3 regions of the Nocardioides aquiterrae genome follow, and region 1 is predicted to be linked to each of the others. Evidence: predicted binding sites of a transcription regulator. Region 1 holds the regulator's gene; each other region holds the start of a gene.
The links. The regulator LexA, encoded in region 1, represses DNA repair genes until DNA is damaged. The targets are predictions, from matches to a motif close to TCGAACANNTGTTCGA.
Positions count from the first base shown of each region.

Region 2: a site for LexA is predicted at 6,648-6,663, ahead of ABD086_RS17170 (HNH endonuclease signature motif containing protein). Genes of this name have one in related genera too.
Region 3: a site for LexA is predicted at 1,673-1,688, ahead of recA (recombinase RecA). Genes of this name have one in related genera too.

Region 1 is NZ_BAAAJE010000006.1:546,452-556,394, reverse strand. Features, by position in the region: gene ABD086_RS09560 (hypothetical protein) at 1-262, shown strand, start outside; gene ABD086_RS09555 (SigB/SigF/SigG family RNA polymerase sigma factor) at 462-1,244, shown strand; gene ABD086_RS09550 (ATP-binding protein) at 1,168-2,094, opposite strand; gene ABD086_RS09545 (hypothetical protein) at 2,141-2,485, shown strand; gene ABD086_RS09540 (DUF3052 domain-containing protein) at 2,482-2,892, opposite strand; gene ABD086_RS09535 (LysM peptidoglycan-binding domain-containing protein) at 3,040-3,375, opposite strand; gene lexA (transcriptional repressor LexA) at 3,636-4,352, shown strand; gene ABD086_RS09525 (phosphatase PAP2 family protein) at 4,453-5,295, shown strand; gene ABD086_RS09520 (alkaline phosphatase D family protein) at 5,292-6,968, shown strand; gene ABD086_RS09515 (alkaline phosphatase family protein) at 6,965-8,215, shown strand; gene ABD086_RS09510 (MXAN_6640 family putative metalloprotease) at 8,260-9,714, shown strand; gene ABD086_RS09505 (MXAN_6640 family putative metalloprotease) at 9,781-9,943, shown strand, end outside.
Region 2 is NZ_BAAAJE010000018.1:67,794-77,736, forward strand. Features, by position in the region: gene ctaD (aa3-type cytochrome oxidase subunit I) at 1-43, opposite strand, end outside; gene ctaC (aa3-type cytochrome oxidase subunit II) at 40-936, opposite strand; gene ABD086_RS17135 (cysteine desulfurase family protein) at 1,032-2,150, shown strand; gene ABD086_RS17140 (sulfurtransferase TusA family protein) at 2,147-2,374, shown strand; gene ABD086_RS17145 (NAD(P)/FAD-dependent oxidoreductase) at 2,350-3,480, opposite strand; gene folE (GTP cyclohydrolase I FolE) at 3,485-4,087, opposite strand; gene ABD086_RS17155 (helix-turn-helix transcriptional regulator) at 4,183-4,839, shown strand; gene ABD086_RS17160 (carbohydrate kinase family protein) at 4,840-5,823, opposite strand; gene ABD086_RS17165 (hypothetical protein) at 5,888-6,085, shown strand; gene ABD086_RS17170 (HNH endonuclease signature motif containing protein) at 6,738-8,087, shown strand; gene ABD086_RS17175 (hypothetical protein) at 8,160-8,342, shown strand; gene erpA (iron-sulfur cluster insertion protein ErpA) at 8,439-8,798, opposite strand; gene ABD086_RS17185 (glycerate kinase family protein) at 8,857-9,930, opposite strand.
Region 3 is NZ_BAAAJE010000029.1:27,079-37,021, reverse strand. Features, by position in the region: gene ABD086_RS22315 (S-methyl-5'-thioadenosine phosphorylase) at 1-166, shown strand, start outside; gene ABD086_RS22310 (hypothetical protein) at 366-1,625, shown strand; gene recA (recombinase RecA) at 1,829-2,884, shown strand; gene ABD086_RS22300 (regulatory protein RecX) at 2,928-3,536, shown strand; gene ABD086_RS22295 (phosphoribosyltransferase) at 3,760-4,245, shown strand; gene ABD086_RS22290 (GNAT family N-acetyltransferase) at 4,242-4,943, shown strand; gene ABD086_RS22285 (polyphosphate kinase 2 family protein) at 4,974-5,813, shown strand; gene ABD086_RS22280 (hypothetical protein) at 5,867-6,553, opposite strand; gene ABD086_RS22275 (HipA family kinase) at 6,670-7,455, shown strand; gene ABD086_RS22270 (DUF3037 domain-containing protein) at 7,452-7,832, shown strand; gene ABD086_RS22265 (response regulator) at 7,829-8,482, opposite strand; gene ABD086_RS22260 (sensor histidine kinase) at 8,479-9,693, opposite strand; gene ABD086_RS22255 (D-alanine--D-alanine ligase family protein) at 9,723-9,943, opposite strand, start outside.

The DNA.
Region 1 (9,943 bases):
TCGCAACTGCAAGGCGTTCCGCGGCACCGCCGGCGTCCGCGACGAGTCGTCGGACGGCTCGTCCGGCACCATCACCCTCGTGGCCGACGAGACCGACGTCGTGTGGGAGTCGCCCGAACTGACGCCGGGCATGGTGGCACCGTTCGAGGTCGAGCTCGCGGCGCCGTACCGGTTCGCCATCCAGGCGCACGACACGTCCGTCGAGCCCGCCTACGCCGCCCCGGCCATCGGCGCCTCCGAGTTCCTCTGCAACTTCGGCTGACCCATTCCAGACGACCGCACCGGCTCGAGCAAGGTCATCGGAGAGCGCGGGAAGCAGCTCAGCGGCCTCTGAACGTGACCGAGGTCCACCCAAACGGGTGGTTTCGTGCTCAACCAACGTTGGAAGGACCCTGATGGCGGTCAAGAAGCCGGCCGCCGTCACAACCGCATACATCCGAGAGGCTCGTTCGTTGACTGCCATGACTGTGTCACCCGCGTTCACCGAGACCCCCGAGAGTCGCTCCGAGACCACCGCTCGCCTGTTCGCCGAGCGCGCCGAGGCCCCAGACGCCGGTCGCGCCGCGATCGAGGAGGAGCTGGTCCGCATCAACATGCCGCTGGCCCGGGACCTGTCCCGCCGCTTCCGCGGCCGCGGTATCGCCGACGACGACCTGGAGCAGGTCGCGTACGTCGGCCTGGTCAAGGCCGTGAAGGGCTTCAAGCCCGAGACCGGCAACGAGTTCACCAGCTTCGCCGTCCCGACCATCCGGGGCGAGATCCGCCGACACTTCCGCGACCTCGGGTGGACCGTGCGCCCGCCGCGGTCGATCCAGGAGACCCAGCAGAAGATCTCCGGCTGCGAGAGCGAGCTCTACCAGCAGCTCGGCCGCGCGCCGCGGCCCAGCGAGATCGCCGCCCACCTGGGCCTGGAGCTCGAGCAGGTCATCGACGCGCTGGGCGCCAACGGCTGCTTCGCCCCGGCGTCCCTGGACGCGCCGAGCCTCGCCGACGCCGACGAGAGCGTCGGGCAGCGGCTCGGCGAGCTCGACCCCGAGTTCGACCTGGCCGAGGCGCGGGCCACCCTCGCTCCCCTGCTGGCCAAGCTGTCCCGCCGCGAGCAGCTGATCGTGGAGATGCGGTTCTTCCGCGGCTGCACCCAGGCCGAGATCGGCGCGGAGATCGGCGTCAGCCAGATGCACGTCTCCCGGCTGCTGGCCCGCCTGGTCGCCCGGCTGCGGGCCGAGCTGACGGTCGCGGCGTAGCCGCGGCGGTCAGCGCCGCCGAGCCGACGTCCAGGCTGAACCACGAGGTCGTCCCGGCCTCGTCGTGGTCGGAGCCCCAGCTGTCGGCGAGCGCGTCGACCAGCTGGAGGCCCCGGCCGAACACCCGCAGCGGGTCGTCGTCGTCCACCGGTACGGCGTCGCCGGCGATGCCGTGGTCGCGCACCTGCACGGTGAGCACGCCGTCGGCGAGGCTGACCGTGAGCACCGAGTAGGTGCCGGCGTGGACGAGCGCGTTGGTCACCAGCTCGGACAGGCACAGCTCGGCGGCGTCGCGGTCGTCGTCGCCCACCCGCCACGCGATCAGCAGCCCGCGCAGGAAGTGCCGGGCCCGGCCCGCGGACTGTGGGTCGTCCTCGAGCCGGAGCGTGGCGTCCTGGGTGATGCCGTCGGGCTCGGGCGCCAACCGCACCCGGCGCAGCGAGTCCGCGATGCGGTGCGCCGCGGCCTCGAGCTGCTCGCGCTGGTGGTCGTCGAAGCGCTGCTCGGCGTCGAAGTAGAGCACCACGCCGCCGATCGGCGCGTGCCGGCCCGGCAGCGGCAGCACCGCCAGGGCGACCGTGCCCTCGGCGCGCTGCCGCTCGGCCATCCCCGCGAACCGCTCCGGCAGCGCGTCCAGGCCGCCGAGCAGGGGAACGCCGGTGCGCACGACGGTCGTCAGCGGCACGTCGTCGTACGCGTCGATGTGGCACCAGGGACCACCGTCGCTGGAGCGGAACCGCAGCCGGCGGCCGCCGCCCTCACTGAGCGCGACCGCGGCCCGGCGCACGCCCGGGATGCCGATCAGCTCCCGCAGCGCAGCGCTCACCACGGTGTCGACGTCCCCGGACACCCCCCAACGTTAAGACACCTCGGGGCCGATCGGAGACAATGAGCCCGTGGCGTCGGGGAGCGGGAACAAGCACGCGGGATCGCGCCGGGGGCCGCGCCCCAAGCGGGGCTTTCAGCCGGTGCTGCTGCTCGCGCTCGGCATCACCGCATGCGTGGTCGCATGGGGGTACCTCGTGTACGCCGCGATCGACTTCGGCTCCACCGCCCGCAGCGGCGAAACCAGGGCGTGGTGGTTCCTGGCGCTGGCGTCGGTCGGCGCCGTGGCCTGCCTGTTCGTCGGGCTGATGCTGGTCGCGCGGGTGCTGCGCCGCCTCGGCATCACCCGGGGACCCTCGCCCACCCCGCGCGACGACGAGCCGCGGCCGATCGGCGGGCGCCGCGCCGCCCGCTAGCCGCGCCGGTCGGCGAGCCTCCGCACGAACTTCAGCCCGGACCAGGTGTCGTCGATCGCGGCGACCTTGACGTCGACGAACCCGAGCCGCAGCCCGAGCTCGCGGACGACGTTCTCGTCGAGGTCGCTGGCGATCCCGAGCGCCCGCTGCGCCGCCTTCTTGGGCCAGCACACCCAGACCATCCCGGCGGACGAGGTGCGCTCGAGCAGCGCCGGCAGCCGCTCGGACAGCCGGGCCAGGGTCGTGTGGAAGGTCAGCGTGACGTCGGCGGCCGCCGGGAGGCGGCGGACGACGCGGGCGCCCGCCGTCTCGAGCGCCAGGTCGCCCGGCGCGCCGTCGAGGAACACGACCTGGCCCTCCCGGATGCCGAGCTTGCGCTCCAGCGGGGTGCCTGAGTAGCCGGCCATGGCCCGAAGGTAGACCAGAAGCCGCGACGGGCGGGACCTGGTGGTCCCGCCCGTCGTCTTCCCCGGTTTCGCACGGCCGGGGTCGAGGCGGCCGTGCGAAGTCTTCAGTTGCGCGATGGTGGTTTCGAGGCTCGCTTCGCTCGCACCTCAACCACCGATCGGGACGACCAGCTTCTGGCCGGCGGTGAGCATGCCCGAGTCGAGCGCGTTGAGCTTCTGGATCTTCGCCACCATCGCCCGCACGTCGCCGTCGTCGGCGAGGCCGGCGGCGATCTCCCAGAGAGTGTCGCCGGAGCCGACCACGACCACGCGGGTCGGCTCGGGGGTGCCGGGCTCACCGGTGCCGACGGCGCCGGAGGCCAGGACGAAGCCGACGGCGAGGACGACGAGCAGCGCCAGGGTGAAGACCGCGAGGCGGCCGCGGCGGGTCAGCCGCACGGCGCCGTGCTGGTGGTGGAGGGGGCTGGCGGTGATCGCGCTCATCGGTGGCTCCTGGGGAAGTGAGGTGGCCGGGTGGTCGACACCAGTTCTAGAGGCGGCCACCGACAGTCCTCGCGGACCGGTCTGGACCGGACTCTCGATCAGGTGTTCGATCGAACGTGTGTACGACGTTAGAGCACGTGTTCGAACGACACAAGGACCGACGCGAACATTTGTTCGAACGTGTCGCGAAGGTCCCGGCGGCGACACGCCGTTCGAACAGATGTTTGAACCCGGACGGTCCGGAGGACTACCGTTCGCCCATGGCCACCCAGAAGAAGGTGTCGGAACTGCCCGACGGTCCGCCCGACGCGACGGGCCTGACCCCGCGCCAGCAGCGGGTGCTCGCCCACATCAAGGACTCCATCGAGAAGCGCGGCTACCCGCCGTCGATGCGCGAGATCGGCGAGGCGGTCGGCCTGACCAGCTCCTCGAGCGTGGCCCACCAGCTCAAGACGCTGGAGGAGAAGGGCTTCCTCAAGCGGGACCCGAACCGGCCCCGGGCGCTGGAGGTCTTCCTGCCCGAGGTGATGGCGGCGCGGCGCTCGATGTCGGCCGCCGAGGAGAGCGTGTTCGACGAGACCGGGGTCGGCGACGCGGTCCCCGCGGCGGCGTACGTGCCGGTCGTCGGCCGGATCGCCGCCGGCGGCCCGATCCTGGCCGAGGAGCGCGTCGAGGACGTCTTCCCGCTGCCCAAGCAGCTGGTCGGCGACGGGCAGCTGTTCCTGCTCGAGGTGCGCGGCGACTCGATGGTCGACGCGGCGATCTGCGACGGCGACTACGTCGTGATCCGCCAGCAGCCGACCGCCGAGAACGGCGAGATCGTGGCCGCGATGATCGACGGCGAGGCCACCGTCAAGACCTTCCAGCGCAAGGACGGAAAGGTGTGGCTGCTGCCGCACAACACCGCCTACGATCCGATCGACGGCACCCATGCCACCATCCTCGGTAAGGTGACAGCAGTGCTGCGCCGGGTCTAGACGGCACCTGAACCCTCGGGGAATCCCTGACCAGACCCTGGTGTTGGTTCCGGGCAAGCCCCGGATGTCCGCAGGAGGGTGCATGAACAACGCTGGTGCTGTGACCACAGCACCTGCGTCCTACGCCCGGAACCGGCGGCACACACCGCGGTGGGTCCGGGCGATCTTCGAGGTCGTGCTCGTGATGGGCCTCTGGGTGCTGTACAGCCTGGCCCGCCTCCTCGCCGACACCAACATGGACCCCGCGCTGCAGCGCGCCAACGAGCTGCTGCACCTCGAGGGCCTGATCGGCATCCAGTGGGAGATCCCGCTCAACCAGCTGTTCACCGACCACCGGATCCTCGGCCTGGCCGGCAGCTACTGGTACGCGACCCTGCACTACGTCGTCACCGCCGCCGTGCTGATCTGGCTGTGGCGGCTCGGCGCCGACCGCTACGGCCCGGCCCGCCGCGCGCTGGCCGTCGGCACCCTGCTCGGGCTGCTCGCCTACATCTCGCTGCCCACCGCTCCCCCGCGCTACGTCGCCGGGTACGTCGACGTCCTCAGCCTGCACTCCGCCGACGGCTGGTGGGGCGCCGACGCGTCCGCACCCCGCGGCCTGGGCGGGCTGACCAACGAGCTCGCGGCGTTCCCGTCCCTGCACGCCGGCTGGTCGCTGTGGGTGGCGCTCGCGCTGCAGCTGTACGCGGCCCGCTACTGGGTGCGCGCGCTCGGCTGGATCTACGCCGTCGGCACCGCCGTGGTCATCGTCGGCACCGGCAACCACTGGGTGATCGACGCGGTGGTCGGCTGGATGGTCATCATCGCGGGCTGGGCGCTGGCCGAGGCGATGGGCCGGATCCCGCTGGACCGGCTCCGGCCCTCGCGGTGGCGCCGGCGAACACCGGGTGAACTCACGGAACGGGCGGAACCCGGAGAGGCGAGCGTCGTTACCGAGGCGTGACGCCTCCGCACGTACGACGCCGCACCGTCCTCGGGACGGCCGCCGCCACCGGGCTCCTCGGGGTCCCCGCCAACCCCTCCTTCGCCGCGGCCGGCCGCGACCGGGTGTTCCAGCACGGCGTCGCCTCGGGCGACCCGCTGTCCGACGCGGTGCTGATCTGGACCCGGGTGACGCCGACCGCCGCCAGCACGCCCGGGTCCGGGCAGGGGCCGAAGGTCGACGTGTCGTGGGAGGTGGCGACCGACGGCCGGTTCCAGCACGTCGTCCGCCGCGGGACGTTCGCCACCGGCCCCAGCCGCGACCACACCGTCAAGGTCGACGTCACCGGGCTCGCCCCGGCGACCTGGTACTTCTACCGGTTCCGCTGCGCGGGCGTGACCAGCCGCACCGGCCGCACCCGCACCGCGCCCGCCCGCGACGACCGGCCCGACCACCTGCGCTTCGGCGTGGTGTCGTGCGCGAACTGGCAGGCGGGCTGGTTCTCGGCGTACCGCGGCCTGGCCGAGCGCGACGACCTGCACGCGGTGGTGCACCTCGGCGACTACCTCTACGAGTACGCCCCCGGCGAGTACGGCTACGGCTCCTCCGACGAGGACATCCGCACCCACGTGCCCGGCCACGACATGGTGTCGCTGGACGACTACCGGCAGCGGCACGGGCAGTACAAGACCGACCCGGACCTGCAGGACCTGCACGCGAAGTACCCGTGGATCATCACCTGGGACGACCACGAGGTCGCCAACGACCAGTGGGCCGACGGCGCGGAGAACCACGACGACGCGACCCAGGGCGCCTACCCGCTGCGCCGGGCCCGCGCGCACCGCGCGTACGACGAGTGGATGCCGGTGCGCCTGGACGGGACGGCGCGGCTGCGCGACGGCGACCGCCTCTACCGGCGGTTCCGGTTCGGGCGGCTCGCGGAGATCAGCATGCTCGACCTGCGCAGCTACCGCAGCCGGCAACTGCAGACCGAGGTCCCGCAGCCGCTGCCGGTGCCCGACTCGGGCGTCAGCGACCCGGACCGCACCATCACCGGCCGGCAGCAGATGAGCTGGCTCAAGGAGTCGCTGCGCCGTGGCCGGGCGCAGTGGAAGATCGTCGGCAACCCGGTGATGATCGCGCCGGTCGACTTCGGCGCGGTGCCCCACGACCTGCTCGACCCGGTCAACGACGTGACCGGGCTGCTCCCCCGCGACGGCAGCCCGTACAACGTCGACCAGTGGGACGGCTACACCGACGACCGGCGCGAGGTGTTCGAGCACATCCGCGACCACCAGGTCAGCGACGCGCTGTTCCTCACCGGCGACATCCACTCCGGGTGGGCGGCCGAGCTGCCGTACGACGCCTCGTCGTACCCGGTGGGCGACAGCGCGGGCGTGGAGTTCGTCTGCTCGTCGGTCACCTCGAACAACCTCAAGGACATCACCGGCACGCCGCCGCGCACCACCAGCCTGGCGGTCGAGCAGGCGATCCTGGCGAACAACCGGCACATCAAGTACCTCGACTTCGACAGCCACGGGTTCTCGGTGCTCGACGTGACCGCCGAGCGCGCGCAGATGGACTGGTACGTCATCGGCGACCGAGCCGACCGGGACACCTCGGTGCAGTGGTCGGTGTCGTACCGGACCCCGACCGGCACCGCGCGGGTCGAGCAGGCGGCCGAGCCGCTGTGACCACCCCGACCGGCCTGGGCCGCCGTACCTTCCTCGCCACCGGCGCGGGCGTCGTCCTCTCGACCGCGGCCGGGGCGCCGTCCCTGGCCGTCGGCGGCCGGCGCCGGCGCGCGTACGTGCTGGTGGTCGACGGCTGCCGCCCCGACGAGATCGACGGCGACCTGACGCCGAACCTCGCCGCGCTGCGCGACGGCGGGCTGCGCTTCCCGCAGGCGTCGTCGATGCCGGTGATGGAGACGATCCCCAACCACGTGATGATGATGACCGGCGTGCGGCCGGACCGCTCCGGCGTCCCCGCGAACTCGGTCTACGACCGGGCGCTGGGGGCGGTGCGCGACCTGGACCGGGCCTCCGACATCCGCTGCGACACGGTCATCGAGCGGCTCAACCGCAGGGGTCTCACCACCGGCACGGTGCTGAGCAAGGAGTACCTGTACGGCGTGTTCGGCGCCCGCGCCACGCACCGCTGGGAGCCGCAGCCGACGGTGCCGGTCAGCGGGCACGCGCCGGACGCGGCCACGATGGAGGCGGCGCTGGGGATGCTCGACGAGCTCGACCCCAGCCTGATGTTCGTCAACCTCGGCGACATCGACCGGTTCGGCCACGGCGACCTGTCCGGCACCACCCTGCAGGTCGCGCGGCGGTCGGCGCTGGCCGACACCGACCTGCAGGTCCAGCGCTTCGTCGACGCGCTGAAGTCCTCCGGGCGCTGGGAGCACTCCGTCGTGATCGTGCTCGCCGACCACTCGATGGACTGGTCGCTGCCGGACCGGGTGATCAGCCTGGCCGCGCCGCTGGCCGCGGACCCGCTGCTGGCGGGGCACGTGCAGATCGCCGACAACGGCGGCGCCGACCTCCTCTACTGGACCGGCCCGCGCCGCCACCGCGAGGAGGCGGTCCGCCGGATGCGCGCGGTCGCCCGCGCCCAGGACGGCGTGCTCGCCGCCTGGGACCGCCGGGCCGACTGGCTGCGGCTCGGCCCGGAGGCCGGCGAGGTCGTGGTGTTCTGCCAGGCCGGATGGCGGTTCAGCGACCCCGACCCGGTCGGCTCGAACCCGATCCCCGGCAACCACGGGCATCCGGCCACCCGGTCGATCCCGTTCTTCATCGGCGGCGGCCACCCCGCCGTACCAAAGGGGAAGGCGACGCCCCGCGTGGCCCGCACCCTCGACGTGGCCCCCACGGTCGCGTCGTTCTTCGGCGTCGGGCGCCCCCGCGGCGGCTGGGACGGCCGCGCCCTGCTGTGAGTGTCGGCTTGGGGTTTCTCAGGTCCGTGGGGTTGAGTGAGCGGGTGCTCCGCCGTCCCGTCGCCGCCCTGGTCGCGCTCGCCCTGCCGCTCCTCGCGGCTCCGGCGTACGGCGGAGAGTCCGGCCCGGCGAGCACGCGCGCGGCCGCTCGCGCCCTGGCCGCCGCGGAGCACCCGGACGGGTCGCGCGACCAGACCCTGGTGCTGCGCGACCTGCGCGCGCACCGCGACGAGCTCGCCCCCGCCGACCGCGCCCGCGCCGCGGCGCTGCTGCAGCGGCCCGGCGGCGACCGGTCGCAGTGCTTCACCACCGTGTGCGTGCACTGGTTCACCAGCGGCAGCGACAAGGCGACCCGCGACTACGTCGACCGCGTCGCCCGGGTCGCCCAGTCGGTGCTGAAGACCTACCGGGCCGCGGGCTACCGCGCCCCCGAGGCCGACGGCACGGCCGGGGGCAACGGGCTGCTCGACATCTACCTCAGCGACCTCGGCACCCAGGGGCTCTACGGCTACTGCGACAGCGACGCGACGCCGACCGACCCCGGCCCGTACGACGCTCCGGCGTACTGCGCGTTCGACAACGACTACCAGGAGTTCCCGAACCACACGCCGCTGGAGAACCTCCAGGTGACCGCCGCGCACGAGCTGTTCCACGCGGTCCAGTTCGCCTACGACTACTACGAGGACGCGTGGTTCATGGAGGCCACCGCGACCTGGGCCGAGGACGAGCTGTACGACGACGTCAACGACAACCTGCAGTACCTGGCCCAGAGCCCGTTGACCCAGCCCGACCGCTCGATGGACCACTTCGAGAACCTCGGGGTGCGGCAGTACGGCGACTGGATCTTCTTCCGCTACCTGACCGAGCGCTACCCGGACGCCCAGGGCGGGCTGCCGACGCTCGTGCGCGAGGCCTGGGAGCTCGCCGACGGCGCCAAGGGCGGGCCCGACGAGTACTCGATCCGCGCGGTCGCCGACACGCTCGCTGCGCGCGGCACGACCATGCGCGACGCGTGGGTCCGGTTCGCCGACGCGAACCGCCGGCCCGGCACGTCGTACGACGAGGGCAGGGCCAACCGCTACCCCGAGGGACGGCTGTCGGGCCGGGTGAGTCTCACCGGCGGCTCGCGCGACTCCGGCTGGAAGGCCCGGCGCGTCGACCACCTCGCGGCGAGCACCGTGCGGTTCACCCGCGCGGCGAAGATGCGGGCGGGCTCGCTCAAGCTCCGGCTCGACCTGCCCCCGCGCGGGCGCGGCTCCGGCGCGATCGCGACCGTGTACCGGACCAGTGGCCGCCCGCTGGCGACGCAGGTCCGGCTGGACGCGGCCGGCGACGCCACCCGGACGCTCCCGTTCGGCCAGGACGTGAAGTACGTCGAGGTGACCCTCGCGAACGCCGGCATCCACTACACCTGCTGGAAGCGCACGTCGTTCTCCTGCCAGGGCCGCCCGGACGACGACGGCCTGCGGTTCCGGGTGCGGGCGAAGGCTCTGCGCTAGCGTCCGGGCCGACGAATCGTCCCCATTCGTCATGCGCGGTGGCGGCTGACGCGGTTGGCTGTCCCCATGGCGAAATCACCCTCTCGCGCCCTGCTCGCGGCGCTCACCGTCCCGCTGCTGGTCGTCTCGGGGCTGACCGCGACCACCACCTCGGCCACCGCCGGGGCCGCTGCCGCCGGCGGGAAGTCCACGCCGGCCCGCGCCGCCGAGGCGCGCGCGGCGCTCGCCG
Region 2 (9,943 bases), on a different contig from region 1:
GCCGCGGGACGGCGCTGGTGGGCGTTGCGGCGGTGGCGGTCACTTGCCTTCTCCCTCAGGTTCGACGTCCAGCCCGCCCTGCGTCTCGGAGTACTGGCCGCCGAGCAGCGGCTTCTCCGAGGTCGCGCCGGCGTCCTGGAGGCTCTGCAGGTAGGCGTCGTAGTCCTCACGGGACACGACGTGGACATTGAAGAGCATGCGCTGGTGATAGACGCCGCACAGCTCGTAGCACTTGCCGGCGTAGACGCCGATCGCGGTGGGCGTGATCGAGTAGTGGTTCACCCGGCCCGGCACGACGTCCATCTTCATGAGGAACGCCGGGACGCCGAGGTCGTGGATGACGTCGGGCGAGTGCAGGTTGAACCGCGTGGTCTCGCCGACGGGGAGGTACAGGTCGGGGATGCGCGAGGCGGTGCCCGACTCGTGGACGTACGACGAGTACGGGTACGTGTCGTCGAAGAGGTCGTCGTCGGCGGAGCGGTCCTGCTCGCCGAGGCCGTAGTTGAACGTCCAGGACCACTGCTGGCCGACGACCTCGATCGTGTTGTCGACCGGGCGGTCCTCGTCCAGGACGAAGTTCTGGACCTTCACCGTGTGCGCGAAGAAGACGATCACCATGATGATCGGGGCGATCGTGTAGAAGATCTCGAGCGGCAGGTTGTACCGCGTCTGGATCGGGATCTCGTCCTCGCTGCGCCGGCGGAACCGCCAGATCGCGTAGAAGATGAGGCCCCAGACGATGACGCCGACGACCAAGGCCGCGATCCACGCGCCCTGCCACAGGCTGAGGATCTGCTCGCCCTGCACGGACACAGGGTCGGGCATGGCGAACCGCTCCCACTCGCCCTGGGTCTCGGACGAGCAGCCGCCCAATGCGAGGACACCGATGCCCACGGCGGCCAGCGAGGCCACACGCTTGGGGAGTTGCAGACTCAACGCTTGAGCCTCTCTCTCAGCACGATCACGGATACGCGGAACACTATCGGAACCGGACCCCGGATCGGCCGGTGGGGGGCCGGTACGTTGCGGGTGTGAGAAACGCCTCCGGGTACCTCGACGCCGCGTCCTCCGAGCCGCTCCACCCGGCCGCGCGCGAGACCCTGCTCGCGGCGCTCGACCGGGGGTACGCCGACCCGCGGCGGCTCCACGGGCCGGGCCGGGACGCCCGGCTGCTGCTCGACAACGCCAGGGCGGTCGTCGCGGAGTGCCTGGGCGTCCGGGCCGACGAGGTCACGTTCACCTCCTCCGGGACCGAGGCGGTCCACCGCGGGCTGCTGGGGCTGGTCAGGGGGCTGGCCGCCGGGCGGGGCCGGGATGCCGCCACCCCGGTGACCCGTTCGGCGGTCGAGCACTCCTCGGTCCTCCACGCGGCCCGGTGGTCCGGTGCGGAGGCGGCCGAGGTCCCGGTCGACCGGCTCGGCCGGATCGACGCCGGCGCCGACACCGTCGCCGCCGACGGGGTCCTCGCCGTCCAGCACGCCAACCACGAGGTCGGCACCGTGCAGCCGGTCGACGACCTGCCCGCCGGCGTACCCCTGTTCGTGGACGCGTGCGCCTCGATGGGCCGGCTGCCCCTCCCCGAGCGGTGGGACGCCGTGGCCGGCTCCGCGCACAAGTGGGGCGGCCCTGCCGGGGTCGGCGTGCTGCTGGTCCGCAAGGGCGTCCGCTGGCTGAACCCGTTCCCCGGCGACGACCGGATCGACGAGCGCACCGCGGGCTTCGAGAACGTCCCCGCCGCGCTCGCCGCCGCGGCGGCGCTGCGGGCGGTCGTCACCGAGCGCGCGGAGACCAACGCCCGCCAGCACGCGCTGGTCGACCGGGTCCGCGCGGCCGCCGCCCTGATCCCGGACGTCGAGGTGGTGGGCGACCCGGTCGACCGGCTCCCCCACCTGGTGACGTTCTCCTGCCTGTACGTCGACGGCGAGGCGATCGTGACCGAGCTCGACAAGCGGGGGTACGGCGTGGCCAGCGGCTCGGCCTGCACGGCGTCCACGCTCGCGCCGAGCCACGTGCTCGAGGCGATGGGCGTCCTCACCCACGGCAACGTCCGGGTCTCCCTCACCCGCGACACCACCGAGGCGGACGTCGACGGGTTCCTGGCGGTGCTGCCGGACGTGGTCCGCGAGATCCGGGCACAGGTGGGGCTGTGAGCGCCGACGCCGACCTCGAGCTCGACTGCCGCGGCCTGCTCTGCCCGCTGCCGATCATCGAGCTCGGCAAGCGGTACGCCGAGGTGCCGGTCGGCGGCCTGGTGGCCGTGCTCGCCGACGACGTCGCCGCGCGCACCGACATCCCGGCGTGGTGCCGGATGCGGGGGCAGGAGTACGTCGGCGAGGAGCCCCCCGGGCGCTACGTGGTGCGCCGGCTCAGCTGAGCCGGGTCCACCCGCTGCCCGACGAGCTCTCGCAGCTCGTCGGCCGCGTCCCACTTGTTGAGGTGCATCCCGCCCAGGACCAGGCCGTCGCCGTCCTGCCAGAACACCACGGCCTGTCGCGCGGCCAGGTCGCCGCGCACGACCACGTGGTCGAGGTGCTCGCGCGGCACGTGCCCGACGTACTCGGCGCCGAGGTCGTACTGGTCGGTGAAGAAGTACGGCGTGCGCGCGTACGGCTCGCTGGCGCCCAGCATCACCCGCGCGGCCGCTCTCCCCTGCTCGATCGCGTTGTCCCAGTGCTCGACCCGCAGGCGGCCGAGCACCGGGTGGTCGTGGGCGGCGATGTCGCCGGCGGCGAGGACGAGCGGGTCCGACGTGCGCAACGTCGCGTCCACGAGCACGCCGTTCCCGACGTCGAGCCCCGCGTCCAGCGCCAGCGCCACCCGCGGCACGGCGCCGACGGCGACCAGCACGAGGTCGACCGGCACGGGTGGTGTCCCGTCGAACGACGTGCCGAGCCGGAGGTCGACGCCGTGCTCCCGGTGGAGCTCGGCGAATGTCGCCCCGACCCGCTCGCCCACCACGCCGAGCAGCGGCTGGGCCTGCGGCTCGACCACGGTGACCTCGCAGCCGGCGGCGCGCGCGGCGGCCGCCACCTCGAGGCCGATCCACCCGGCGCCGACGATCAGCAGGCGCGGCTGCTGCAGCAGCGCGGCCCGCAGTGCCCGGGCGTCGTCGCGGGTGCGCAGGTACACCGCGCCGTCGACCGGCAGCCGGCGGGGCTCGGAGCCCGTGGCCAGCAGCAGCCGCTCGTACGCCACCTCGCCGGCGTCGGTCTCGACGACCTGGCGCACCCGGTCGATCCGCCGGGCGGCGGTGCCGGTGCGGAGGTCGACCTGCCGGTCGGCGTACCACTGCGCGTCGTGGACGTCGGTGCCGTCGGGGTCCTCCGTGCCGAGCAGCACCTCCTTCGACAGCGGCGGCCGGTGGTAGGGCAGGTGCGGCTCGGCACCGATCAGCACGACGTCGCCCTCGTACCCCTGCTCGCGCAGCTCCTCGACCGCGGACGCACCCGCGAGTCCTCCACCGACGATCACCATGGCCATGGGGTCACCTCCCGGACCGGGTCAGGGCGAGGAACTCCGCGCGCGAGGCGGCGTCGTCGCGGAGCCGGCCGAACAGCGCCGATGTCACCGTACGACTTCCCGGGACCCGCGCGCCGCGCAGCGACATGCAGGTGTGCTCGGCCTCGATCACCACGCCGACGCCGTGGGCGCCGAGCGCCGTGCGCAGGTGCTCGGCGATCCGCTGGGTGAGCCGCTCCTGGGTCTGCGCGCCGCGCGCGTGGTACTCGACGGTGCGCGCCAGCTTCGACAGCCCGAGGATCCGCTCCCCCGGCAGGTAGCCGACGTGCGCGACGCCGACGAACGGCAGCACGTGGTGCTCGCACAGCGACTGCACCGGGATGTCCTGGACGAGCACGAGCTCGTCGTACTGCTCGGCGTTGGGGAACGTCGTCATCTCGAAGGCGGTCGGGCTGAGCATCTCCGCGAGCGCGCGGGCCATGCGGCGGGGCGTCTCCGCCGTCGACTCGTCGGCGAGGTCGATGCCGAGCGCCGTCAGCAGGTCGGTCGCGGCGGACTCGGCCGCCCGGAGGTCGACGCGGGAGTGGTGCTCGACGCGCCAGCGGTCCAGGTGGTGCAGGGTGGTCATGGCTCCTCCACACGTCTAAAAAGCAATTGTTTTGACGTTAGAAGCCGTGGCACCATTGCGTCAAGACTTTTCTGTTTTAGAAAGTGGGTCGTCCCGTGGACCTCGCCTCCCAGGCCGCCAGCGTCGGCGCCCTCGCGGACCCCACCCGGCTCGCCCTCTACGAGTACGTCGTCGCGCGCCCCGACCCGGTCGGGCGGGAGGAGGCGGCGTCCGGGGTGGGCGTGCCGCTGCACACCGCGAAGTTCCACCTCGACCGCCTGGTCGAGGCCGGGCTGCTCACCACCGAGTACCGCCGCCTCGGCGGCCGGTCCGGTCCGGGCGCCGGCCGGCCGAGCAAGCTCTACCGGCGCGCGGAGGTCCAGGTCGCGGTGTCCCTGCCGGACCGCAGGTACGACCTGGTCGGGCACATCCTGGCCAGCGGTGTCGAGCGGGCCGCGTCCGGCGGCGACCTGTCCGCGGCCCTCGAGGACGCCGCCGCCCAGGCCGGTCGCGAGGCGGCCGCCCCGGGCGACCTGGCGACGTTCACCGAGGCCCTCGCGGGGCTCGGCTTCGAGCCGCGCCTCGAGGACGACACCGTGCTGCTCGCGAACTGCCCGTTCGACACGCTGGCGAAGACGCACACCGCGCTGGTCTGCGGACTCAACAGGGCGTTCGTGCAGGGCCTCGCCGACGGCGTCGGCTGCGGCGTCACCGCCTGCCTGGAGCCCGAGCCGGACCAGTGCTGCGTGAAGGGCCGGGTCGGCTCCGGGTGATCAGCCCAGGCGCTTGAGGTGCGGCGCGACGTCCTCGGCCGCATCGGGCCCGTAGGACTCCTCGATCCGGGCCAGGAACTCGGCCGGCGTGAAGGAGTACTCCTGGGTGCCGACCGTCTCGACGACGTACGCCGCCAGCACGCAGCCGACCTGCGCGGCCCGCTCGAGGCCGACGTGCCAGGCCATCGCCGCCAGGAAGCCGGCGCGGAAGGCGTCGCCCACCCCGGTCGGCTCGACGGCGGTGACGTTCTTCGCGGCGTGCAGCTCGATCGGCTCCTCGCCGGCGCGCAGGATCCGCGCGCCGTCCTTGCCGAGCGTGGTGACCTGGATGCCGACCCGCTCGAGGATCTCCTCGGGCGACCAGCCGGTCTTCTGCTCGATCATCGCCGACTCGTACTCGTTCGAGAACAGGATCGCCGCGCCGTCGATGAGCTTGCGGATCAGCTCGCCGCCGCTGAACGCGAGTTGCTGGCTCGGGTCGGCGATGAACGGGTAGCCACGCTGCCGGCACTCGTCGGTGTGCCGGAGCATGCCGTCGGGGTCGTCGGCCCCGATCAGGACGTACTCCGGCTCCCCCACCCGGGCCGCGATCGGCCCCAGCTCGATCAGCCGGGCCTCGCTCATCGCGCCGGGGTAGAACGACGCGATCTGGGCCCCGGTCGGGTCGGTGGTGCACACGAAGCGCGCGGTGTGCTGGCTGTCGGAGATCCGCACGTGGCCGCAGTCCACGCCGTGCCGCTCGAGCCACGACCGGTAGTCGGCGAAGTCCTCACCGGCCGCACCGACGAGCACCGGCCGCAGGCCGAGCTGGCCCATGCCGAAGCACATGTTCGCGGCCACACCGCCCCGGCGGATCTCGAGGTCGTCCACCAGGAACGACACCGAGAGCTTGTCGAGCTGTTCGACGACGAGGGAGTCGGCGAACTTGCCACCGAAGGTCATCAGGTGGTCCGTGGCGATGGAGCCCGCGATCAGCAGAGACACGTGACGGAACACTACCGATCGGTACCGCTCGGAGTACCAATCGGTAGCCCTTAGCGTCGGTGACATGACCGCCCAGCGACTCGCGTACGACGACGCCTCGTCCCCCGCCGAGATGACCGCCGACTGCCTCGCGGCCCAGGCCGTCCTCGCCCGCCCGGTCCGCGCCGCGGCCGCCCAGCTGGCGCAGGAGCAGGGCAAGCACGACATCGCGATCCCCGAGGCCGCCGCCCGGCTGGCCCGGGCGATCTACGGCGAGGCCTGAGCGCTCCGGCAGCTTCCGGTACGACGGACGCAGCGCCGGCTGACAGCACCTCGCGGCCCGCTTCTGGTTGCGACCGACAGGCAGCGACGGGGTACGGCGGGCGGGTGGTCGCGGTCCGCTCCGGCTCGCGGTCTGCGTCGCCGGTGGTCGAGCCTGTCGAGTCCCCCGAGGGGTGTCCGTGGCCTGCGCCGCCGGTGGTCGAGCTTGTCGAGACCCCCGCCTCATGCCCGCGGCCTGAGGGCGGGTGGGTGGTGGCGACCGACAGGGCAGCGACGGGGACGGCGGGCGCCGGGCGCCGCCGGTGGTCGAGCTTGTCGAGCCCCCGCCCCATGCCCGCGGCCTGAGGGCGGGTGGGTGGTGGCGACCGACATGGCAGCGACGGGGACGGCGGGCGCCGGGCGCCGCCGGTGGTCGAGCTTGTCGAGCCCCCCGCCTCATGCCCGCGGCCTGCGGGTCAGCAGGTGGTTGCGAACGACATGGCAACGACGGGAACGGCGGGCGGGTGGTCGCGGCCGTCTCCCGGCGCACCGGCGGCGGGTGGCCGCACACCGAAAGTAAAGACTCGAAGAAAGTTTCGGAAAGTATCTCACATGATGGGATCTCGAGCCTGATTCGGGGCCTGAATGTCGGTGGCCGGTGCTGGACTGTTCCCATGACCGAAGCGCTGCAGGCGATGACCGAGGAGCAGATCCTCGACGCCGCCGGCCGCTGCGCGGACACCATCCGCGATGCGGAGACCGACCTGCTCCGGTTGGCCTATCAGTGGGCGGTCGTGCACTCACCCGACCGGCTGGACCCTGCGACGCAGGCGTTGCCGGGGCGGGAGCAGGTTCGCCGGTATGGCGGTGCCGGGACCCCGGAGGTCACCGAGTTCGCCGCCGCCACGTTCGGGGCCCGGATCGGCCGGTCCACCTTCGCGGGCCGGCAGCTGATCGCCGACGCCCTCGACCTGCACCACCGCCACCCCCAGCTGTGGCAGCGCGTGCTGGCCGGCGAAGTGCGCGCCTCCTACGCCCGGCACGTCACCAAGGCCACCCGCGACCTGACGCCCGAGCAGGCGGCCTACGTGGACGCCGGTGTCGCGGAGTCCGCGGACGGGCGGATCACCTGGACCCGGTTCGAGGCCCTGGTCGAGGCCAAGGTCGCCCAGGCCGCCGCCGAGGCGGCGAGGGAGAAGGAAGAACGGCGCGCGAAAACGGCGTTCGCGAAGAAGACGGCCAACGAGGGCCACGGGATGGCCTCGTTCCTGATCCGCGCCGACCTAGCCACGATCAACGCCATCGACGCCGCCGTCACCGCGTTCGCCCGGCACCTCACCACCGCGTTCCCCGACGCCACCGACGACGAGCGCCGCGTCCTCGCGGTGCTGTTCTTGATGACCGGCAGCCAGCTCCCCAAGACCACGGCGTCGGAGGTTCCCAACCTGCCCGATGTCGCGGACCTGCTCCCCACGGTGGTGCTGTTCGTGCACATGTACGCCGGCCCCGACCGCGAACCCATCGCCCGGGTCGAGGGCCACGGCCCCGTGACCGAGGACTGGGTCCGCGAGGTACTCGGCCCCAAGGCGAAGTTCACCATCCAGCCGGTGCTCGACATCGAAGGCCGGGCACCGGTCGACGCCTACGAGATCCCGGACCGACATCGCCAGGCCGTGCGTCTGATGACGCCGGCCGACGTGTTCCCGTACGCCTCCTGCACCGATTCCTCGATGCAGGTGGACCACACCATCCCCCACGACCACGGCGGCGTGTCCGGGATCGGGAACTACGGGCCCATGACCACCACCCACCACCGGATCAAGACCCACGGCCACTTCGAGTGCCGACAACCTTTCCCCGGCATCTACCTCTGGCGCGACCCCTACGGCGCGATCTACCTCGTCGACCACACCGGCACCCGCCGGCTCCCGAGCACGCCCACCGACACCGAACAGCCGACCCGCCGGCCGTTCCTGGAGATGTGGCAGACACCCTTCGAGCTCCGCTGGGAACCCGCCGCCTGACACGGTGGTTCTCGCGACTCCGAGGGATGCTGGCCTACGCCCACCCGCTGACCTCTGGGAGACACTGGCAGCGTGCGGCTGCATCATCGCTGGGACGACGAGGACCGTCCCGAACCCCACCTGACGGACCCGGCCACGGCCGCGGCGTTCAGCAGAGCCGCTCGCGACGTACGCATCGTCAAGGTGATCCACCTGGGACTGCTCGCCCTCGGCATCGGCCTGCTCGCGTTCGCGCTGCTCATCCGGGCACGCTGACCCCCGGGGCGCAGCAATGGCCGTCCTCCGGAGACACGTCAGCCCCGGACCTCCACGAGGTCCGGGGCTGATCAGTGAGTCAGGCTGCCGCCCGGCTCAGTGGAACGAGTCGCCGCAGGCGCAGGAGCCGGTGGCGTTCGGGTTGTCGATCGTGAAGCCCTGCTTCTCGATCGAGTCCACGAAGTCGATCATCGCGCCGTTGAGGTAGGGGACGCTCATCCGGTCGACGACGACGGACACGCCGTCGAAGTCGGTGACGACGTCGCCGTCCAGGCTGCGCTCGTCGAAGAAGAGCTGGTAGCGGAGGCCCGAGCAGCCGCCCGGCTGCACGGAGATGCGCAGCGAGAGATCGTCACGGCCCTCCTGCTCGAGGAGGCTCTTCACCTTGGCTGCGGCGACCGGGCTCAGGTTGATGGAGTCGGTACGGCGCTCGGTGGTCTCGACCTGCTCGGTCATGTGCGGTACTCCCAAGGTCGGTACGGGTGTTACTCGGTCAATGGTCGCACACGAGGGGTTATTCCCGGGACCAGGTGCGCGCCACGCGCTCCGCCAGGTCGCTGAGCGCGCCGGCGGGGTCCGCGAACGCGCGGTCCTCCCCCACCACGTCCACCAGCGAGTACGCCGACTCGACGCCCAGCGCCCGCATCTCCCGCGAGCCCACGTGCACCTGCCCGGCCAGCACCACGCACGGCCGGAGCGCGGCGCCGGCGATCTCCGCGACGCCGTACGGGACCTTGCCGCCACGGCTGGAGTAGTCGAACGCGCCCTCGCCGGTGACCACCAGGTCGGCCGCCCGGGCCCGCTCGGGGAGCCGGAGCGCGTGCGCGACCAGCTCGATGCCGGGCTCGCGGGTGGCGCCGAGCAGCAGCAGCGCGAAGCCCAGCCCGCCCGCGGCGCCCGCGCCCTTCTCGAGCGCGACGCGGCGGTCGGTGGCCGCCGCGAGCTCCTCCAGCCAGCCGTCGAGCACCGGGAGCCGGTCCTCGGCGATCCCCTTCTGCGGCCCGAACACCTTGGTCGCACCGAACAGCCCGGTGAGCGGGTTGTCGACGTCGGTCGCGGCGACCAGGTCGAGGTCGAACGCCGGCAGCTCGACGTGCCGGATGCCGGAGAGCCCCGTCGCGCCCGCGTCGAGCGGGCGGTCGGCGGTCGCCCCGACGGCCGCGAGCAGCCCGGCGCCCCCGTCGTTGGTCCCGCTGCCGCCGAGCCCGACCACGATCCGGGTCGCCCCGGCGTCGATCGCGGCGAGGAGCAGCTCGCCGACGCCGTACGTCGACGCGGACTCGGCGCCCTCGCCGCCGGTGAGGTGCAGGCCGCACGCCTGCGCGGCCTCGACGTACGCCGTGTGGTGATGCAGCAGCAGCGTCGCCGGCGTCGGCTCTCCGTGGGGTCCGCGCACCGTCACCGCGAGCAGCTCGCCGCCGAGCGCGGCGTGCAGCACGTCGACGAACCCGGGGCCGCCGTCGGCCATCGGCGCCAGGTCGATCTCGTCGTCCGGGGCCCGGCGGCGCCAGCCGGCGGCGATCGCGTCGGCGGCCTCGACGGCGGTCAGCGTTCCCGCGAACTTGTCCGGGGCGATGAGGATGCGCACCCCCTTAGTCTGT
Region 3 (9,943 bases), on a different contig from region 1:
GGGCTCCGGCGTGGGCCAAGAGGAGGTGTTCTCCCTCTTCCGCGCGAACCTCGACCGGCTCAAGGACCTGCTCACCACCGCGGTGGCCGGGCTGCCCGACCCCGACGGCTGCACCTGCTCGACCTGGGCCGACGGCATCGACGTCACCTACGACATCCCCGGCTGATCGGGCGCGCGCACGCCCGCCGCCCTCCCGCCGCCCTCCCGTGCGCAATTGAACGGCCAGCCTGCCGCTACCGCTGAGTAACGGAGGCTGAGCGTTCAATTGCGAGCGCTCCCGCCGCTCCGAATCCTCACCTTCCCGCGCCGCGTGCCGATAGCACTGGCGTGCGCCCCACGGACGGGGCGCTTCGGGAAGGATCGCCGTGAAGTCGCCAAGGATGGCGCGGCTGGGATCCGGTGCCACGGACGGCGCCGCCCGCCGCACGAAGGAACGTGCCCGCCTCGTGGCCGTGGCCGTGACCTGCTCGCTGCTGCTGGGCCCGCTGCTCGCGCTGCTGCAGCCGCCGCCGGCGTCGGCCCGGTACCCCGAGCCCGCGGGGCCGCGGGGGCAGGCCGCCGCCGACCCGTACGCGAGGTTCCGCCTGCCGGCCAGTGCCCGGCGCGGCAGCGTCGCGCCCCCGCTCTGGTACGAGCGGTCGAACGGTGCCCCGGGATGGACCGAGCGCTGGGTCTACCCGGACCTCCCGGTCGCCTGCTACCAGCCGGCGGCGGCGGGCGGCACGTCCGCCTCGGCGTGGCAGGTGCTGTGGGTGCGGCCGTCCGGCGAGCGGTCGACCCTGGCGCCCAAGCTGGCCAACGCCCGGATGGCGCTGCGGGCCGCGGGGTCGGTGTTCCCGGCGTCGGCCGGCCGGTTCTTCGGCTCCGACGCCGACCTGTACCGCGACTCGCTCTCGCCGCGGTGGGTGACCACGGACGACTGCCGGATCAGCGTCCGGGAGGTCCCCGCGCCGGCGGACGTCTACGACCGGGGCCCGTGGGCGACCAGCGACGGCGGACTGCGCGACTGGCTGGTGGCGCAGGGCTTCTCCGAGCCCAACCGCAAGTACGTCGTGCTGCTCCAGCGCACGCCGCGCTACGCGACCGGCGACAACCCCGAGAGCGGCTGGCAGCCGCACGCGGAGGACTACGCCGCCTCGCTCGGCGACAGCGACCCGAGCCTGGACAACGCCGCCAACTACAACTCCTTCCTCTTCGTCGCCGTCGGCGGGCTCCCGAAGCGGCCCGACCCGGCGATGGCCGACTGGTACGGCCCGACCATCGCCCACGAGATGGCGCACGCGCTGGGCGCGCTGGCGCCCGGCGCCCCCCACGCCAACCCCTCGAACCCCGGCCACCCCTCGGACTGCAACGACATCCTGTGCTACGGCGACGGCTACCCGGGGGAGCGGTACGACGTGGGCTGCGGGGGAGTGCGGGCCGGGAGCGGGCTGGCCGCCTCGCGGCTGGACTGCAACCAGGACGACTACTTCTCCGCCGCGGGCGGCCCGCCGTGGGCGCCGGTCGCCGAGGGCGCCTGGACGGCTCAGCGGTGGTCGATCTCGCACAGCTCGTTCCTGTACGGCAACCCGCAGCCCACGGCGGCGCAGCTCGCGGCCCACCCGACGCCGGTGCACAGCCCCTGACCCCGGAAGCCGGCTGCCGCCGGCCTGACGACACGCCGCCCGGCCTCCCGAACATCTGTTCGATCTCGGCTAGTTTCGGTCCACAGGCATGACGCGGGGCGAGGTTGTCCACAGCAGTCGAGGGCGCTGACCAGGCGCTGTCGGTGGCTCGCTCTAGCGTCGTCGACGTGCCTGGACCACGACGAGAGACAAGGAAGCAGACCATGGCTGGTGGAGGAGACCGCGACAAGGCGTTGGACGCCGCGCTCGCGAACATCGAGCGACAGTTCGGCAAGGGGTCCGTGATGCGGCTCGGCGACGAGACCCGCGCCCCCCTCGAGATCATCCCGACCGGATCGATCGCCCTCGACGTCGCGCTCGGCCTCGGTGGCCTGCCCCGCGGCCGCGTCGTGGAGATCTACGGGCCGGAGTCCTCCGGCAAGACGACGGTCGCCCTGCACGCGGTGGCCAACGCCCAGGCGGCCGGCGGCATCGTCGCGTTCATCGACGCCGAGCACGCGCTCGACCCGGAGTACGCGAAGGCCCTCGGCGTCGACACCGACGCGCTGCTGGTCTCCCAGCCCGACTCCGGCGAGCAGGCGCTGGAGATCGCGGACATGCTGGTCCGCTCCGGCGCGCTCTCGCTGATCGTCATCGACTCGGTGGCCGCGCTCGTGCCGCGCGCCGAGATCGAGGGCGAGATGGGCGACAGCCACGTCGGCCTCCAGGCCCGCCTGATGAGCCAGGCGCTGCGGAAGATGACCGGTGCCCTCAACAACTCCGGCACCACCGCGATCTTCATCAACCAGCTGCGCGAGAAGATCGGCGTGATGTTCGGCTCGCCCGAGACCACGACCGGTGGCCGGGCGCTGAAGTTCTACTCGTCGGTCCGTCTCGACGTGCGCCGCATCGAGACGCTCAAGGACGGCCAGGACATGGTCGGCAACCGGACCCGCGTGAAGGTCGTGAAGAACAAGGTCGCCCCGCCGTTCAAGCAGGCGGAGTTCGACATCATGTACGGCAAGGGCATCAGCCGTGAGGGCGGCCTGATCGACGTCGGCGTCGAGGCGGGCCTGGTCCGCAAGGCCGGTGCCTGGTACACCTACGAGGGCGACCAGCTCGGCCAGGGCAAGGAGAACGCCCGCACGTTCCTCCGCGACAACCCCGACCTCGCCAACGAGCTCGAGAAGAAGATCCTCGAGAAGCTCGGCGTCGGCCCGACCGTCGACAACGACGTCGCCGCGCTGCCTGCCGAGCCGATCGGCGTCGACAGCTTCTGAGGTGACTCTCGTGTCTCGACAGGCTCGACAACCGGCGAGCCCTGTGCCACCGCCGGACTGGCTCGGGGACGTCTCGGCCGGGGTCGACGCGTGGACCCGCCGCGCGTCGGCCCCGCCGGCACCCCCGCCCGAGGACGCCGCCGTCCGGGTGCCCGAGGCCGACCCGGAGTCGGTGGCCCGCAAGATCCTGCTCGACCAGCTGACCGGTCAGGCGCGCAGCCGCAAGGAGCTCGGCGACAAGCTCGCGGCCAAGAACGTCCCGGACGACGTCGCCGCCCGCCTCCTCGACCGGTTCGAGGAGGTCGGGCTGGTCGACGACGAGGCGTTCGCCCGCTCCTGGATCGCGTCCCGCCAGCCGGGCAAGGGCCTGGCGAAGCGCGCGCTGGCCCAGGAGCTGCGCCGCAAGGGCGTCGACGACGAGGTGGCCCGGGAGGCGCTCGACGAGATCGACCCCGCCGCCGAGGAGGCCGCCGCCCGGGCGCTGGTGCGCAAGAAGCTGCGCTCGCTCAGCCGGGTCGACGACGCCACCGCCACCCGGCGGCTGGTCGGCATGCTGGCCCGCAAGGGCTACGGCTCCGGGATCTCGTTCGCGGTCGTGCGGGACGAGCTGGCGGCCGCCGGCCGCGACGAGCCGGAGGGCCCGGGGCTCTAGGAGGGTCCGGCCAGGTGCGGGCGACGGCCTGGCCTAGGGTGTGACGGTGTTCGGCATCGGTCTCCCGGAGCTCGTGGTCTTCCTCGCGCTGCTCGCCGTCGTGGCGTGGCTGCTCACGCGACGCAATTCGCGCTGACCGGACCGGTCGCGCAGCCGGCGCGGTGCGCCCCGGTCCGGGCCCGGGTCTGGACGAGCAGCGGCGCCGACACGACAGAATGCCCAGGTGACGACTGAGCACGAGGTCCTGACCTACGAGATGTTCGGCACCGCGGTGCGGGAGATCGCCCAGCAGGTGGTCGACAGCGGCTACGAGCCGGACCTGATCCTCTCCATCGCCCGCGGCGGGCTGGGGCTCGGCATGGGGCTCGGGTACGCGCTGGACGTCAAGAACCTCTCGGCGGTCAACGTCGAGTTCTACACCGGCGTCGACGAGCGCCTCGACGTGCCGATGATGCTGCCGCCGACCCCGGACGTCGTGGACCTGGCGGGGCTGCGGATCCTGATCGCCGACGACGTCGCGGACACCGGCAAGACGCTGGAGATCGTCCGGGCGTTCTGCGCCGACCACGTCGCGGAGGCGCGCAGCGCGGTCATCTACGAGAAGCCCGCCACCGTGGTGCTGCCCGACTACGTGTGGCGCCGTACCGACCGCTGGATCGACTTCCCGTGGTCGGCGGACCCGCCGCTGGTGGACCGGAGCGGCGGGTGAGCGTGCGGCTGGTCGTCCACGACCGGGGGCGCGACCTCGCCGGGGTCGTCCACGAGGGCGAGTCGTGGGCCGCGGCGGCGCGGCGCACCGTCGCCAGCCTGCACGCCGAGCCGGTGCCGGTCGACCTCTCGGGCGAGGTCAAGCAGTTCCTCGTCGACCACGACAACCGGTTCACGCTCCGCGCGATGACCCGCGGCGACCTGCCGGTGGTGACGCGCTGGCGCCAGTCCGAGCACCTGCACCGCTGGTGGGCCTCCGACGGCGACCCGACCGAGGAGCGGGTCGCCGAGCAGTACGGCGCGAGCATCGACGGCATGACCCCGACCCGGATGTGGATCGCCGAGGTGAACGGCCGCTCGGTGGGGTTCCTGCAGGACTACCGGATCGGCGACTACCCCGAGTACGCCGTGCTCGGGCCCGACCCGGACGCGATCGGGGTCGACTACGCGCTGAGCGAGGAGTGGAGCGGCCGCGGGCTCGGCGCCCGGGTCCTGTGGGCGTGGATGTGCCGGGCCCGGAACCGGTTCCCGCACGCGACGGCGTTCTTCGCGGCGCCCGACCACCGCAACGCCGCCTCGCTGCGGATGCTGGCCAAGGCGGGCTTCACCGAGGGCCTGTGGTTCGACGAGCCGCAGGAGGACGGCACGGTCGACACGGTGGTGGGCTGCGCCCTCGACGTGCGCCGGGTGCTGGGTTGATCCCCGCTCGAAGCCTGCGATGATCCGGAGATGAGCGACCCGCGCGTCTTCCGCGTCCCGTCCGGGCCCGTCGACCTCGCCGCGATCCCGACCGACGCCACGCCCGGCTTCAAGGGCGGCAAGCGCGACGGCAAGGCGGCGCTGTTCGCGATGGGCGACGAGCTGGCCGACCTCCAGGAGCGGCTCTTCGCGGAGGGACGGGCCACGGGGTCGCGGCGCCGGGTGCTGCTGGTGCTGCAGGGCATGGACACGTCGGGGAAGGGCGGGACGCTCAAGCACACGGTGGGTCTGGTCGACCCTCAGGGCGTGCGCATCACGTCGTTCAAGGCGCCGACCGACGAGGAGCGCGCCCACCACTTCCTGTGGCGGATCCGCCGCGCGGTGCCGGAGCCCGGATACCTCGGCGTCTTCGACCGGTCCCACTACGAGGACGTGCTGGTCGCCCGCGTGGACCGGCTGGCCGAGCCGGACGAGATCGAGCGCCGGTACGACGAGATCAACGCGTTCGAGCGCGAGCTGGTCGACGACGGCACGGTCGTGGTCAAGTGCATGCTGCACATCTCGAAGTCGACGCAGAAGGAGCGCCTGCTGCGCCGGCTCGACCGCCCGGACAAGCACTGGAAGTACAACCCGGGCGACCTCAGCGCCCGGGCGAAGTGGGACGCCTACCAGGCGGCGTACGCGCGGATGCTCGAGCGCACCGACACGCACGACGCGCCCTGGTACGTGGTGCCGAGTGACCGGAAGTGGTTCCGCAACCTGGCGGTCGGCCAGCTGCTGCTCGAGACCCTGCGTGAGATGGACCCGCAGTGGCCGCCCGCCGACTTCGACGTCGACGCGGAGCGGGCCAGGCTGCTCGCGGAGTCCTAGGAGCCTGCTGACCGGTCTCCTCGAGCGCCTGACCCGTCTCCGGGCGGCGGGTGTCAGTAGCCGCGCTTGGTGTAGTAGACCCGGCTCTTCGTGGTCGCGAACGCCTTGCTGGACGGGATCTGGAGCTGCCAGAAGAACTTGCCCTTGCGCGGGGTCGGCAGGTACACGGCGAACCGGCTCTTCTTGTTGGTGCGGACGGTCTTGAACTTCTTCCACTTCTTGCCGTGCTTCTTCAGCACCACGACCTTGCCGTGGAAGGTGGGGACGACCTTGCCCTTGAGGCCGGCCCGCTTGCCGCTGACGGACTGCAGGTCGAGCTTGCGCTGCACCTTGCCGGTGACGCCCGCGGAGGACGGGGCGTAGTCGCCGCTACCGCTGTAGAGCACCCGGTAGCTCGCGTTGCCGACCGCCTTGGTGCTCTCGTATAGGTACGCCGAGGACGACGTCGCGATGGTCTTCCAGTCCTTCCCGGGCAGCATGCGCTGGACGGTGAGGGTGCCGTCGTAGACCGCGGCCCCGGACTCGGTCTCGACGTTGATGGACAGGGAGAGGGTGTCGCCGTACACGGGGGCGCCGGGCTGCGTGCGGTAGGAGCTGGGGTAGATCCAGCCCTTGCCGTCGGTCCCGCCGACGATCCGGGTCGCGGTGGCGGCCGAGGCGGGGGCGGTGGTCGTGAGGAGGGCGGCCGGTGCGGCGAGCGAGGTGACGACGGCAGCGGCGAGGATGCGACGAAGGCGCATGGACGGTCCTGTCTTCTGGTTCCGAGTGGATGGCCCCCGAGTGGCCACCCGGCGACTACCCGACACGGTCGGTCGGTAAACCGAGGGCGTCCGCGCCGTGCCCTAGGGTTTGCCGGGTGATCCCCACCGTGGCCGTGACCCGCTACGTCACCCCGCTGCGCGAGGGCGGCAGCCTGCCCGGCATCGTCGAGGGCGACGACCTGGGCACCTACGTCTGCAAGTTCCGCGGCGCCGGGCAGGGCGTGCGGGTGCTCGTCGCGGAGGTGATCGTGGGCGAGCTGGCCCGCCGGATCGGGCTCCGGACGCCGATGCTGGTGGCCCTCGACCTGGACCCGGAGATCGCCCGGTACGAGGCCGACGAGGAGGTCCAGGACCTGCTCAACGCCAGCCCGGGCCTCAACCTCGGCGTCGACTTCCTGCCCGGCGCCTTCGGCTTCGACGGCGAGCTTCCGACCGGCGCGGGGGTCGCCGCCAAGGTGCTCTGGCTGGACGCGTTCACCGCGAACGTCGACCGGTCCTGGCGCAACCCGAACCTGCTGTTCTGGCACGGCGAGCTGTGGGTGATCGACCACGGCGCCTGCCTGTACTTCCACCACGCCTGGTCCGGCGGGGCCCTGCTGAAAGAGGGCGCCGCGGCGCGCTTCGCGAACCAGCCGTGGAGTCCCGAGGACCACGTCTTCGCGTCCTCGGTGGGGCAGCTGGCGGCCGTGGACGAGGAGGTCGGCGGGCTGCTCTCCGAGGAGGTCTTCGCCGAGGTCCTCGCGCAGGTGCCGGACGCGTGGCTCGACGTCGCCGCGACTCCCGGCGTCACCGACGTCGACCAGCTCCGGTCCGCGTACGTGCGCTTCCTGACCGCGCGGCTCGCGACGCGGCAGTGGCTGCCCGAGGGGGCCGTGCGATGAGCCGGCTCGCCTACCAGTACGTCGTGCTCCGCTGCGTGCCCCGCGTCGACCGCGAGGAGTTCGTCAACGTCGGCGTGGTCCTCTACTGCCAGGCCACCGACTTCCTCGACGTCGCGTGGCAGGTCGACCGGGAGCGGCTCCGCGCGTTCGACCCGACGCTCGACCTCGACCAGGTGTGCGAGGCGCTCGGGTTCGTGGAGGGCGTCTGCGCCGGCGACCGGCGCGGGGGAGCGGCGGCGGAGAAGCCGCTCGGCCAGCGGTTCGGCTTCCTCAAGGCGCCGCGCAGCACCGTGCTCCAGCCGGGGCCCGTGCACGGTGGCGTCACCCACGACCCCGCCCGCCAGCTCGAGCACCTGATGGAGAAGCTGGTCGGTTAGACCAGACCGTGCTCGTGGGCGAAGACCACGATCTGCACGCGGTCGCGCAGCCCGAGCTTGCGCAGGATCGCGCCGACGTGCGTCTTCACCGTCGACTCGCTGGCGAAGACCCGGGCACCGATCTCGGCGTTCGAGAGCCCGCGGGCGACGGCGTCGAAGACCTCCCGCTCCTTGTCGGTGAGGGACTGGTACGCCGTGGGCGCCGGCGTGCGGCTGCGGAACTGCCCCTCGAGCAGCGTCGAGAGGTCGCTCGGCGCCAGCACCGCGTTGCCCGCGTGCACCGTGCGGATCGCGTCGCGCAGCATGACCGGGGTCGTGCCCTTGAGCAGGAACCCGCTGGCGCCGTACCGGATCGCGGTGGCCGCGCGGTCGTCGAGGTTGAACGTCGTCAGCACGATCACCCGCACCGGCTTCGCACGCCGCGCAGCGCGGTCGGGGAGGAAGATCTGGCGGGTCGCCTCGACGCCGTCCATCTCCGGCATCCGGATGTCCATGAGCACGACGTCCGGCGCGAGCTCGTCGACGAGCCGGACCGCCTCGAGGCCGTCCGCCGCGGCACCGACCACCTCCATGCCGTCCTGGGCGTCGACGATGACCCGGACCCCCTCGCGGAACAGGTCCTGGTCGTCGACCAGGAGCACCGAGATCACGGCGTCCTCCGCAGCGGGATCCAGGCCGTCGCGGTGAACCGCGGCGGGTCGGAGCGCCGGCGGACGTCGAGCCGCCCGCCGACGGCCTCGAGCCGGCCGCGCATGCCCTCCAGCCCCTGGCCGCCGGGCACGCTCCGGATCGGTTGGGTCTCCTCCGACGCCCGGTCGACGGCGTTCTCGACCTCGATGCGCAGGTCGCCCTCCCAGTGCCGCTCGACGTGCACCGGCTGGTCCCGCCGGCCGTGCTTGATCGCGTTGGTGAGCATTTCCTGGAGCACGCGGAACGCGACGACCTCCAGCTCCGGCGGCATCGGCTGCGGCGCGCCGACCTCGGTCGAGCGGACCTCGTGGCCGCTCGCGCGCACGCCCTCGACCAGGCTGTCCAGGTCGGCGTGGCGGACGGGTGCCGCGGCGGCCCCGGACGTCGAGGCCAGCACCTGACGCACGTCGTCGAGCGAGGTGCGTGCGGACGTCGCGATGTTCTCCATCGTGCGCTTCAGGCCCTTCGTGTCCACCTCGTCCAGGTACTGCGCCGACTCCGCCTGCGCCAGGATCACCGCCAGCGAGTGGCCGACGACGTCGTGCACGTCGCGGGCGAGCTGCGCCTGCTCCTCGCGCAGCCGGGCGATCTCCTCGGCCTGGTCGCGCTCGGCCTCGGCGGCCTGCTGGAAGGAGCGCGACTGCCGGGCGCGGGATGAGAAGCGCAGCGCCAGCCCCGCGAGCCACGGCACGCCGAGCACGGACATCCCGAGCAGGGCTGCCGTCAGCTGCCACTGGTCGCTCCAGCTCGACGGCCGCACGAGGGACGCGAACCCGGCGGTGGAGAGCGCGTCGTAGAACACGCTCGGCTGGATCCAGACCACGGCGATCGCCGCGGAGACGGGGATCGACAGCGCGCTCGCGAGCACGGTCGCCGTGCCGCCCCAGCGGGCGGTGCCGAAGGCGACGACGCCGAACGCCAGCTCGATCATCAGCAGCTGGGTGCCGGTGAGCACCTGCAGGACGCAGAGCGCCCAGACCAGCGCCAGCGCGACGGCAGGCAGCCGGCGCGACAGCGCAGCCGCCGCGGCGATCCCGAGGACGAAGGCCACGAGCGCCGGGCGCGGGTCGTCCGGGTACCGGTACGGGTCGATGTCGAGGACCTCGACCAGGCCCAGGAGGAGCACCGCGAGGCCGACGGCCGCGTCCGGCGCCCACGCCCGCCACGTCATGCCCTGATCACCGGGCAAGCGAACCACACTCACCGGTGGGCGCCGCGGACCAGCTCGTCGAGCAGGTCCGGGTAGGACCACCCCGCGGCCGCGAACATCCGCGGCACCTGGGAGTGCTCGGTCATGCCGGGCACGGTGTTCACCTCGTTGAGCACCGGGCCGTCCTCGGTCAGGAAGAAGTCGATCCGGGCGACGCCGCAGCAGCCGAGCGCGTCGTAGACGGCCCGCGCCGCGTCCTCGAGCGCCTTGG